Regions from separate parts of the Chryseobacterium amylolyticum genome, predicted to be linked through region 4. Evidence: riboswitches for the same ligand, from Rfam matches in the RefSeq annotation. Region 4 holds a riboswitch; each other region holds the start of a gene.
What was found. Region 4 has a riboswitch for S-adenosylmethionine ahead of ACR1PO_RS11150 (SusC/RagA family TonB-linked outer membrane protein). Riboswitches for the same ligand answer to the same signal wherever they lie in the genome.

Region 1: another riboswitch for S-adenosylmethionine. It lies ahead of ACR1PO_RS11910 (alpha/beta fold hydrolase); the one in region 4 lies ahead of ACR1PO_RS11150 (SusC/RagA family TonB-linked outer membrane protein).
Region 2: another riboswitch for S-adenosylmethionine. It lies ahead of ACR1PO_RS20330 (TonB-dependent receptor plug domain-containing protein); the one in region 4 lies ahead of ACR1PO_RS11150 (SusC/RagA family TonB-linked outer membrane protein).
Region 3: another riboswitch for S-adenosylmethionine. It lies ahead of ACR1PO_RS20670 (TonB-dependent receptor plug domain-containing protein); the one in region 4 lies ahead of ACR1PO_RS11150 (SusC/RagA family TonB-linked outer membrane protein).

What each region holds. Positions count from the first base shown of each region.
Region 1 covers NZ_JBPCHX010000003.1:695,066-698,236, forward strand. Annotated here, with positions in the region: gene ACR1PO_RS11905 (MGH1-like glycoside hydrolase domain-containing protein) at 1-1,641, opposite strand, end outside; SAM riboswitch class I at 1,830-1,937, shown strand; gene ACR1PO_RS11910 (alpha/beta fold hydrolase) at 1,998-2,945, shown strand; gene ACR1PO_RS11915 (ACT domain-containing protein) at 2,942-3,171, shown strand, end outside.
Region 2 covers NZ_JBPCHX010000008.1:99,984-103,154, reverse strand. Annotated here, with positions in the region: gene ACR1PO_RS20335 (outer membrane beta-barrel protein) at 1-1,458, opposite strand, end outside; SAM-I-IV-variant riboswitch at 1,578-1,675, shown strand; gene ACR1PO_RS20330 (TonB-dependent receptor plug domain-containing protein) at 1,971-3,171, shown strand, end outside.
Region 3 covers NZ_JBPCHX010000008.1:173,127-176,297, reverse strand. Annotated here, with positions in the region: gene ACR1PO_RS20675 (alpha-amylase family glycosyl hydrolase) at 1-1,303, shown strand, start outside; SAM riboswitch class I at 1,568-1,672, shown strand; gene ACR1PO_RS20670 (TonB-dependent receptor plug domain-containing protein) at 1,765-3,171, shown strand, end outside.
Region 4 covers NZ_JBPCHX010000003.1:538,688-541,858, forward strand. Annotated here, with positions in the region: gene ACR1PO_RS11140 (hypothetical protein) at 1-347, opposite strand, end outside; gene ACR1PO_RS11145 (type II 3-dehydroquinate dehydratase) at 418-825, opposite strand; SAM riboswitch class I at 1,071-1,170, shown strand; gene ACR1PO_RS11150 (SusC/RagA family TonB-linked outer membrane protein) at 1,254-3,171, shown strand, end outside.

The DNA of each region.
Region 1 (3,171 bases), 160 kb from region 4:
TGCCTGTTCAAGATGCTGGCCGTCTTTTAAAACCATATTGCGGTCAAAAGCCCCGATATTATCAAGACCAAGGAAACCGCCTCCGAAAATATTTTTCCCGTTTTTATCCTTTCGGTTCACCCACCATGTAAAATTAAGGAGCAGCTTCTGGAAAACTTTCTCTAAGAATAATAAATCCGGTTTTCCGTTGTTCTTTTCATCAATCTTAAAAACACGGAAGCATGACCATGCATGCACAGGCGGATTCACATCACTCATATTCCACTCATAAGCGGGAAGCTGTCCGTTAGGGTGCATGTACCATTCTTTCGTAAGTAATAACAGCTGCCCTTTGGCAAACTCCGCATCAATGATGGAAAAAGGGACGCAGTGAAATGCCAGATCCCATGTGGCATACCACGGATATTCCCATTTATCAGGCATAGAAATAATATCTTTATTATGAAGATGATTCCATTCCGTATTTCTTACATATTCACTAAAGTTTCTTGGCGCTTCAAAGTTCGGATCACCTTTCAGCCATTTCCCGATATTATAATGATAGAACTGTTTGTTCCAGAGAAGTCCGGCAAATGCCTGTCGCTGCACATTTCTTTCATCTTCATTCACGGTATCGCTCTGAATCTCCTGATAAAACTCTTCAGCTTCAGCCTTTCGGGTATTGAAAATTTCATCAAATTTTTCAAAAGGTTCATCGTTTTCTTCAGGACATAACCTGAATTCAAAAACTTTTGATTCACCTGCAGCCACAACTTCATCAATGAGAAAAGATGCTTTGGTTCCTCTTTTTTCAGGATTTACAGTGTCTCGTCCGTGAATTATAAAATCATTGATTCCGTCTTTAAAATAAGAATTATCTGTTTTAGGAGTACCGTAAAGTTTTGGAGTATTTGTTTCGTTTTCACAGAATACACTTTGTGCATTTGTATTTCTGGAATACAGTTTTTTAATTGAAATACTGTCGTGGCCAATGGTAATACTTCCATCCTGAGAAGCACTCAGCTCTGCCTTGTAGGTATTATATCCCCATTTCCAATTGTTTCTGAACCATGCAGTTGGTGCCACCACAATAGGAGCTTCATGCTGGCTTCGGTTGCAGACTGTCACTCTGGTCAGAATATCATTGTGATCAGCTTTACAGTATTCAATAAAAATATCGAAATACTCATCATTATCAAAAATCCCGGTATCGAAAAGCTCATATTCCGGTTCTTTTTTACTGCGCTTTCCATTCTCAATAAGAATATCATCATACGGAAACTCATTGATCGGATATTTATACACCATCTTCATATAGCTGTGAGTAGGTGTATTATCCAGATAATAAAAGATTTCTTTAATGTCTTCTCCATGATTTCCCTGAGGGTTGCTCAATCCGAAGAACCTTTCTTTTACCATTTTATCTTTTTTGTTCCAGAATGAAAAAGCAAAGCATAAAAGCTGCTTTACATCAGAAATTCCGGCTATCCCTTCTTCACCCCAGCGGTAGGCATAGCTTTCTGCATTATTATGATTGGTAAAATTCCAGGCATTCCCGTTCGGGCTATAATCTTCGCGTACATTTCCCCACTGCCGGTTGCTTACATAAGGTCCCCAGTTTTTCCATTTGGTATCTTGTAATCTTTCTTTTTCGGCGGTCATATGTCATCATTTTTCCATACGAAGTTAGTTTTTTTGAGAAGTAATTCCAATTTTTTTCATCTGAATAATTATTAATATGGCGTTGAAATGCTTGTATTTAAGGGCTTTTTTAAATATTAAAATAATTTTTTTTTGAAATTAAAAGAAAAGAACTACCTTTGCACCATTCGTTCATTCAAATATTGAAAATGTTATCAAGAAAGGTTGAGGGATTAGACCCTGTGAAACCTTAGCAACCCTTTGCGCAAGTAAAGAAGGTGCTACGTTCTACCAAAATAATTTTGGACAGATAACTTACTGAAGTTCTTTTCAGCCATTTCCTGTGGCATTTTCAATTGTATTTAAATATAATAGAATTGAAAACAGAACTAAACTATATTAATCTTACGTATCAAACAAATTCCCAAAAGGAATACCATATCCCGTTAAGCTATCAGCTTTTTGGGAAAGATCTGTTTACAGCCCCTGTCATCTTAATCAACCATGCCCTTACCGGAAATTCAAATGTATCCGGAGAGAAAGGCTGGTGGAAGCAGCTGGTAGGAGAAAATCAGATTGTTGATACCGATCAATATACAGTTCTGTGTTTCAATATACCCGGAAACGGTTATGACAATTTTTTAATTAAAAACTATGAAGACTTTACTCCTTCAGATATCGCTGCGATATTTCTGAAAGGGCTTGAAGCTTTACAGATCAAAAAACTATATGCCATTATCGGGGGCTCTCTGGGGGGAGGAATCGCCTGGGAAATGCTTGCCCAGCAGCCGGATCTTGCAGAGATATTTATTCCCATTGCCTGCGATTACAGAACGCACGACTGGCTTCATGCGCAATGTCTGGTTCAGAAATTCCTATTAAATGATAAAGAAGAACCATTACAGAAAGCAAGAATTCATGCCATGTTGTGTTACAGAACACCGCAGTCACTCAATGAAAGATTTCAAAACCAATATAACCAGGAAAAACAACGCCTGGAATCAGAAGACTGGTTGGTTTATCATGGTAATGCTCTAAACGAAAGGTTTAGTTTACAAGCTTACAAACTGATGAACCATCTCCTGATGAATATAAATGCTGATGAACCATCTCTGGAAACCATACAGACACGAATGCACATGATCTCCGTAGATTCAGACTTATTTTTTCCGGCTTCTGAGATCCGGATGTGTTTTGAAAACTTGAAAGAGAAAAATAAGAATGTTTCTTATCACGAGATCCAATCTATACACGGGCATGATGCCTTCCTAATGGAATATCAACAATTAAATAATATCATAAAAAACATTTTACAGGAGAAATGAAAAATGCTAACGAAATAAAATTTTTGAAGAACAGATCAATCGTCAAGTTTGAAGGAGAAGATTTTCTGGGAGAAATCGGGATTGACGGACGAATTTTTAAAGCGCTTACCTTAGCGCGTATCAGTGTAGGAGTAATCTCTCAACAAGCGGTAGAAAACGGAATTTCTATCCTGGTTCATGAAAATGATGCAGAGAAAGCAGTCGCTTGTCTTATCGATGAATTCGA
Region 2 (3,171 bases), on a different contig from region 4:
GTTATTCGGATTCAGGGCAGAAATGCTTGGCAGACTGATTTTCCTGTTGTAATTCGCAGCAATATACACCTGGTTCATCATGTTATACTGTACGCTCGCGTTCGGGAAAAACTTAAATTTATTGAAAGGAATCAGATCGGCTTCAACCAGTTTTTTATTCTTATCAATATATCTTGTTATCCCGGAAATATCATAGTTTTCAGCACGGGAACCCAATGTGAAATCAAACTTTTTCAGCTTAGCCTGGAATTCCAGATAGGTAGAAGCTGTCTGTCTCTGGTATTCAAGGTTGGTTAAGCCAAAGCTTTCCGTGTCATAATCCTGCTTTTCATACAATCCTCCAAAGCTTACCTTTCCACCATCAAGAAGCTTGATAGGCTGGGCGTAATCTACCTTAAAGTTGGCAATATTCATCACAGATTTATTATTCAGAATATCTTTTAATCCATTGGTAGGGCTATCAAGAGGCTCCGTGGGATAAGCTACAAATGTCCCATCCTGGAAGTAATTATCCTGGGAAAACTTGCTGTCTGATCTTGTATAGCCAAACTGGAAGTCCAGTTTTTGAGATTTGTCAGCAAAACGCTTCTGATAGGTTACAACGGCCTCCTGTCTCAGGTTATTGGTATGGGCAACATCTGAAGAAGTATAAAAAGCCTCTTTTAAATCCTCCGGATTTCTCCTGAAAGGCAAATCTCCGTGGCCGTTGCTTAAAGTGTAGTTGTCGTTATTGTTGTGATAAATATCGTAGTTTAATAATAATCTGTCCTGCCCCAGATCAAAAGTTAACCCGGATTTTGCAAAATATCCGCGCCCGTATCTGTCGGTATGGCTGTTTAAAAGCTCATCCTGCTGGCCGTTCAGCATACTTTCACGGTAATTCTGCCCAACATTAAGCTGCCATCCGAAATATTTATTTCTTGCATTTAAATTAACGGAATTCGTAGTTCTGCTTCTGTATTGGTCATAATTCGTGAAAGAATAATTCCCTGAATAAGTAGCCGTTAAATATTTATTTGCATTTTTATTGGTGATGATATTCATGATCGCACCTCCGGAAGTAGCTGGAAATTCGGCACCTGGCTGGGTGATCACTTCAATTCTTTCTACAGAGTTGGCGGGCATACCTTCCAGAAAAGAATTCAATTCATTTGAGGTAATGTTCAGAGGTCTTCCGTTAAGGTACACTTCCAGCATTTTCCCCTGATACATCATTCCTGCGATATCGGTAGATACAAGCCCCGGAAGTTTTTTTATTCCTTCCAGAACGTTTCCGTTATTCAGCTGAGGCTGCTCAGAAAAATCGAAAATAGTTCGGTCTGCTTTTTGTTCAACGGCCTTTTTAGTTTTGGTAATGACTACGCCTTCAATTTGCTTTTCCTGAGGTTTATTATTTTTTTCCTGCGAAAAAACAAAAACAGAGCCTAGCAAGGATAAAGCGAAAATTGTTTTTTTCATAATGGTTTTACTGTTATCCGGTTAGACGCAGAAAAAGATCATTTGTTACGGTAAATGTTTGAAAACCGAAAATTTAGACTAAATATTTTTTTATTTCCGAAATAATTATATCTTTGCCAGGTAATTATCAAGAATCTCTAGATGGGATAGCAACCTGCAAAAACAAGCAAGGTGCTGCAATCGATAAGCCGGATCTTCCGGAAAAAATGTTTATCATTCTATCATTACTCCCATCTTGAATTTTTGTTTTAAAGTTAAAATCAAATGTTTAAAGACAAGGGAAATCACCCAACATCAGTAATTTTTTATTCTTCAGATCATGAAGTGAACCTTCATTATTCTGATATGTTCTCATGCCATTTCTACATGCGCATGTGTTGTTGTTTCTAGCCTTTTCTTTTTCTAAAAAATAATACAAACATTTCGGATTCTGTGGTAACCTTACAATTTAGGGTTACAGGATTTGTATTGCTTAAAAAAACAATTTTATCAACAAAAAGTACACAACAAACATGCATAATTTCAAAAAAAGATTCTTTGTTCCTTCTGTCGCACTTATCTCCACATTTTACTATGCACAGACGGATACCTTACAATCTAAGAAAATAGATGATGTGGTCATCCTTGGAACACGGGGTTCCGGAAGATCATTGACGGAGACCCCCGTTCCGGTAGATATCATTAATATCTCAAAAATTTTAAAACAAAGCCCGTCTAACAGTATCAGTCAGGCCTTAAATTATATTGTACCCTCATTCTCATCCACCTCTCACACCGTTAATGACGGAACCGATTTTGTAGATCCTGCGCTCCTGAGAGGACTTGGTCCGGATCAGGTTTTGGTTCTGGTAAACGGAAAAAGAAGATACCAGTCTTCACTGATAAATGTTACCCTTACGCCGGGAAGAGGTTCTGTGGGAACCGACCTTAATGCTATTCCTGCCTATGCATTGGAAAAAATAGAGGTTTTAAGGGACGGAGCTGCTGCCCAGTATGGTTCTGATGCAATTGCAGGAGTAATAAACCTTGGGCTGAAAAAAAGATTGGGACTTTCAGGGCAGGTATTTTTAGGAGGATATGCTTCTCCCGTTACCAATAATTTCTCCGGCGGAGCAGATGGGCAGACTATTTCCGTAGATCTTAATTACGGAGCTAAAATAGGGAAAACCGGATTTTTTAATGTGACAGGTTCTGCCCAATACCGTGATCCTTATTCCAGAGCCGGAGTGCGGGAAGGTGATATCTTCAATGCCTATAACGCAATTAATTACAGAGCATTACAGGATGGCGTTAATATTGATGGGTTATATAAAAATATTACCAATACTCCCAATACTCAGCAGATTATCAATACCATTAAGCAATATGCGACTAAGGTAGATTATTTTGGGAATGATTTTCAAACTCAGATCTCAGGGGCAAACAGTATTTCTGATCTTCAGAATATACTGGGCAAAGATTTTACCTCTCAGGAACTTAATTACAGAGGGCTGGAGAGAAAGGATTTCAGCCTGAGAGCCGGGCAATCTAAACTGCAGTCAGGGCAGCTTTTTTTCAACTCTGAAATTCCTGTTAATGAAGAATGGAAAGTTTATTCTTTTGGAGGTTACAGCTATCGTCTTGGGAATGCCGGAGGATTTTACAGGCTTCCGAACAATGAAAGAAACATCAATGCTGTTACACCCAACGGGTATCTTCCGCAGATTGAAGCCA
Region 3 (3,171 bases), on a different contig from region 4:
CCCTTCAACGCAATATTACGTTGAAAGATGCCTTCAGCAATGGCTGACAGAATATCACATAGACGGATTCCGCTGGGATTTAACCAAAGGATTCACTCAGAGCTGTTCTGAAAATGATGAAACCTGCACCAATGCCTATCAGCAGGACAGAGTAGATATTATGAAACATTATGCAGACAGACAGTGGGCAATCGATCCGAATTCATACATGATTTTTGAACACCTGGGAACAGATGCGGAAGAACAGCAGTGGGCCAACTACAGAATAGCAGAAGGAAAAGGTGTTATGCTTTGGAATAAACAGACAGATCCTTATAATCAGAATACGATGGGATATAAGGAAAACAGCAATTATGACCGTATGAACCACAGCCTTCACGGTTTTACCAACATGAGTGCTGTAGGCTACGGAGAAAGTCATGATGAGGAAAGGCTGATGTTTAAAAACCTTGCTTACGGTGCAGTAAACGGAAGTTATGATGTTAAAAACCTGAATACTGCTCTTGACAGAATGAAAACTTTCGGTGCAACTTTCTTTACCATTCCCGGCCCGAAAATGATCTGGCAGTTTGGAGAATTAGGCTATGAATTCAGTATTAACAGATGTGCGGACGGTACCATCAACAGTGGTTGCAGAACCGATGAGAAACCTGTCGCATTCACACTGGGATATGATACCAATGCAAGCAGAAAAGCAGTATATGATACATGGGCAAAAATCATTACCATCAGAAATGCCCATCAGATTTTCAAAACCAAAACATACAGCATAGAGTCCAATAACCTTACGAATGACCCTAATGGGCTGATCACCAGAATTTACCTTTACGATACGGCTATTACTACAGGAATAAAGAATGTGGTGGTATTGGCCAATTATACAACTACTGCACAAAATGTGGTTCCTTATTTTCCTTATACAGGCCAATGGCAGAACCTTATGGATGACAGTATTTCGGATGTGGCTTCTACAACGGCTCCGATTACTTTGCAGCCGGGAGAATTCAGAATCTTTGGAAATTATGCAGGTGCTTTGTCTGCAGCAGATGTAAATGCAGACAACAAACTATCGCTTCGGATTGCGGATAATCCGGTACAAAACGAAACGGCAAAATTAATTTTTAATAAAGTGAAAAACGGGGAAATTTCCATTTTTGATATGACCGGTAAAAGGTTGAATTCATTCAAACTGGATAAAGAAGCCGGAACCTATGAAGTGAAAGTGAACTATCCGGCAGGAACCTATCTGGTACAGCTGAAGTCAGACACAGGAACCGCCATTCAAAAGATGATGATTAAATAAAAACAGATTATGAAGTTGTTTAGACTGATAAAAATGTTGATTTATTAAAACCATTAAGAAGGATTTGAGAAATAAAGTATAGTTAAGGTGAATCATTCTGATTTTTAAGCTTAAAGCCAAGCTTGTCTTAATACTCTTAAACTCTTATTACATCTTAATGGTTCAAAAATAAAAGTTTAAACAATTTCTATAAAATAAAGGCAGATTTGCAGACAGCAGATCTGCCTTTTTGTTCATTTAAAAAAATAGTCTACTTTTGCAGTAGATTTATCAAGAAAGGTGGAGGGATTTGGCCCGGTGAAACCTTAGCAACCTGCACGGTTCCGGAAGTGCGAAGGTGCTAATTCCAACCCGAGGGGAAGATAAGTGAAATGACTGCCTATATGAATCCCATTTCTTGAAGTCTTATGTATCTGCGGAAAAAACCGCCGAATAAGTTATGATCAATTGGGAAGAACAAAATGAAAAAAATAAGTACAGCTGTATTATTGCTTGGAGCAATCTGGGTGGCTGCTCAGGAGAGCGGGAATAAAGAGAAAGAAATTGAAGATATTATCATTGTTGGAAACCGTAATGTCAAAAGGACAAAGCTGGAGACACCGGTTCCGGTAGATGTTATTAATATCGACAAAATTCAGAAGAGTGCTCCGCAAATGACTGCCCAGGATCTGCTGAACTATGTGATTCCGTCATTTAATGCAGTAAGGCAATCCGCTTCAGACGGCACAGAGCATATTGACCCTGTTACCTTAAGAGGAATGGGTCCGGATCAGGTTCTGGTATTGCTGAACGGAAAAAGAAGACATACAACATCTTTGGTAAATTATCAGAATACAGTAGGGAATGGTTCTGTGGGAACAGATCTAAGTACCATTCCGGTGATTGCCATTGACAGAATTGAAGTTCTGAGAGACGGGGCAGCCGCACAGTACGGATCTGACGCCATTGCAGGAGTCATCAATATTATTCTTAAAAAGAATGCCGGGGCATCAGCAAGCCTTACTTACGGTATAAGCGGCAGAAATGATGGCGATACATATCAGGCAGGAGCGAATTACGGTGCTTCATTAGGAAAGAAAGACGGTTACATCAATCTTTCACTGCAGCTAAGCCACAGAGGGAAAACAACAAGAACACAAAATCATGATCTGGATATTTTCGGGGATAATTTTGCTTATGAATTTGCAGGTGATGATGAAGCCGTAAAAGCTGCCAGAGCTGCGGATGATGCAGAAATTCAAAAAAGAGGACTAACACGTGACGATTTTAATTTTCAGATCGGGGATGCACAGATCAGACAGGGACAGTTATTTTTCAATGCAGAATATCCTTTTAATGACCATTTTAAACTGTATTCTTTCGGAGGTTTCAGCATTAAGGAAGGAAAAGGTTTTGGCTTCAGAAGGCTCCCGAGTGAAAAATCTAACGTAGTTTCATCCATTTACCCGAATGGGTTTCAGGCAACGCTGGCATCCCAGATATACGATATTTCTTATGCTGTTGGAGCAAAATATAATATCAGTGACTGGCTTCTGGATCTTAGTAATACATTGGGAAGCAATACTTTCAATTACAATGTAAACAATACGAATAATGCTTCATTAGGAGCAAAATCCCCAACAAGTTTCTACGCCGGAGCACACAGCTTCCTACAAAACACCATTAATCTTGATGTTTCCAGAAATATAAACCGTTTCAATATTGCCTTCGGGGGAGAATTCAGATTTGAACAATATCAGATCAAAGCTGGTGATGAAGCTTCTTATGCCCAGTATGATGCCAACGGTAATATCGCCACCGAAGGTTCAACAGTGCTTGGTGCAGGCGGATCTCAGTCCTTTATCGGATTTTCTCCGGATAATGCACTG
Region 4 (3,171 bases):
ATCATAAAATGTCTTGAAGAAAAGTAAGATTCTTCATCCAATATTTTCTCTAAATACTTTGGAGTAGTGAAAGTCAGCCAATATTTTTCTTTATTGGAAAGTTCAATGGTGACTTCTATAGCATCAGATTCAGTATCCTCTATTTCATCATCAATATGAATAGAAGTTATTTCTGGTTCATTGTTTAAACTAAAATAAAAATCAGAATACCATCTCAGTTTTCCTTCATCATTCCAGATTCTTATATTTTCATCATTTGTTTCTTCAACGATATAAGATTTTCTTTTCGTTAATTGCCCGGAATATATCCCAATATTTTTACAGTAAATCTTATCCTTTATATTCATAAATTATTCTCCTGTATGCATAATTATCTGTAAGGATCCGTGCGGTCTGAAGGGGAATATAAGCTAAAAATTACTTCAAGCTCAATAAAGCCAATCTGTATCCATCCATTCCAAAACCTGATAAAACCGCATCCGTATTGGCTGCTGTTACAGATTTCTGTCTGAACTCTTCTCTTTTGTAGATATTACTGATGTGAACTTCGATTTTAGGCTTTCGGATATTTTTTAAACAATCCGCAATGGCATAAGAATAATGAGTATAAGCTCCCGGATTAATTACTACTGCATCAAAATCACCTTCCTGAAGCCTGTTGATAAGTTCCCCTTCAATATTCGACTGATAATATTTTAATTCGTGAGAATGAAACTCGGATTTTAAAATTTCCAAATAACTCTCCATAGAAACGCTTCCATAGATTTCCGGTTCCCTGGTACCTAAAAGGTTAAGGTTTGGTCCGTTTATAATTAAAACTTTCATACTATAAAATTAAAAAGTTTTTCCAATAAAATCACATAGAAATTAAACTGTGCTGGATTTTTATGTCATTGAGTTATTAGTAATGATATTTGTCATGTTTAAAAATAATGTAACGCTTGTAACTCCTTATTGTATTGAGTTTTATTAAAATTTTATGTTAATTATTGAAAATTTATCATGAAAAAACAATAAGTCTACTTGTTTTGTAGACTAAAAGTTTTTAGCTTTGCAACCATATTTCGATCGGCTTATAAAGAAAGATGGAGGGAACTGACCCTGTGAAATCTTAACAACCTACCCGTGGGGGCAAGGTGTTACATTCAGCCTTTTAAGGAAAAATAAGCATTTGGTTTATCGTATTTATCGATGCCCTTTGCTGACTTTTCTGCAAAGGGTAAATTTTTAATATATGATAAATAAAATTGATTATGATTAGCAAAAATTTATTCAATTCTAAAATATGGATGCCTCCGGTAGCTGCATTTTTTTTAGGAGTAGCTAATGTAAATGCGCAGAATTCAAACCCCAAAAAAGACAGCCTTCATGAAAAGGAGATTGATGAAGTGGTAGTGGTAGCGTATGGAAAAGCAAAAAGAAACAGCTATACCGGTTCTGTGGCGACAATTTCCAGTGATAAGATCAATAACAGACCTGTTACCAACATTACCAAAGCATTGGAAGGGCAGGTAGCGGGGATTCAGACGACAAGTGCATCTGGCCAGCCGGGTGCTGTTTCAACCATCCGAATCAGAGGAATTGGTTCAATAAGTGCTTCCAGCGATCCATTATATGTAGTGGATGGAATTCCTTTTGACGGTAACCTGAATTCTATCAGTCCGAGCGATATCGAATCTATCAGTGTTCTGAAAGATGCAACAGCAAGTGCTCTGTATGGTTCAAGAGGAGCAAACGGGATTATCATTATTACCACAAAATCAGGAAAAAAAGGAGAAGCCAAAGTTAATTTTAATATCAGCCAGGGTTTCTCCGGAAGAGCAGTAAAAGATTACGAGCAGGTCAATACCGATCAGTATTTTCAATTATATTGGGAGGCGTTGAGAAACGGATATCAGTCCGGGAAAGTTTCTTCCCAGCAGGCAGCTCAGATGGCTACAGATAATCTCGTTTCAACCCTTGGGATCAATCCATACGGGACAGCTTATCCGAAACCTGTAGGAACCGATGGAAAATTATTATCGGGTGCATCACCACTCTGGAATGATGACTGGAGAGATATTTTACAGAGAGTAGCATCAAGAAACCAGGTGGATCTTGATATCAGCGGAGGAAGTGAGAAAAGCAATTACTTCTTTTCCCTTGGTTATCTGGATGACAAAGGGATGGCTATTGAATCTGGCTTTAAAAGATATAATACCAGGCTGAAAATTAATTCTGAAGTTAAGAAATGGTTGAATGTTGGAGTAAACTTAAGCTATACCAACAGTATTCAGCAGGCACCTACTTCTTCGGATTCCAAGGCCAGTAATATCATCAATGCAGCAAGATTCATTCCTTCATTCTATCCTTATTATGAAAGGAATGCGGATGGAACCTACGTTTTGGGTGCTGATGGAAATCCGGTTTATGATTTTGGAAAATACAGGCCTACGAATGCTTTACAGAATCAAAATGCGGCTGCAACCCTTCCGTTAGATAAAAACGAAAATAAAGAAGATAACTTTTCAGGAAAAGGATTCATGGAATTCACTTTTTTACCGGAGCTGAAATTCAAAACGAGTTTTTCTGTTGATCTTGTGAATTATAACGGACATTATTATTCAAATCCATTGCTTGGCCAGGGAGCAGAAATTGGAGGTTCGGTAACGAAAACGAATACCAGAACGCTTTCGTATACAACCAGCAATATTCTGACCTATGATAAAAAGTTTGGAAAGCATCACATTAACGCGTTAGCAGGACAGGAATTTTATAAGTACGATTATCAGACAATTTCCGGAACAAGAAGCCAGTTTTCATTGCCTTATTACTATGAGCCGGACGCTGCATCACTGCTGGGAAGTTTCAGTGGAAACAGCAATAAATTAAGCTTATTGAGTTTCCTTGGAAAAGTAGAGTATGATTATAATAATACTTACTTCATTTCAGCATCAGGAAGAGCAGACAGTTCTTCAAGATTTGCAAAAGATAACAGATGGGGAAGATTCTGGTCTGTTGGTGGTTCATGGAAAATATCCAATGAAGAATTCATCAAAAGCTTAAATGTTTTCAATCAGTTGACATTACGTGCCAGCTATGGAGGGCAGGGGAATGATAAATTACTTCGTCCAAATGGTCAGCCCCTTTATTACGCTTATCAGGAATTGTACAGGTTTATCAGTCTTGGCG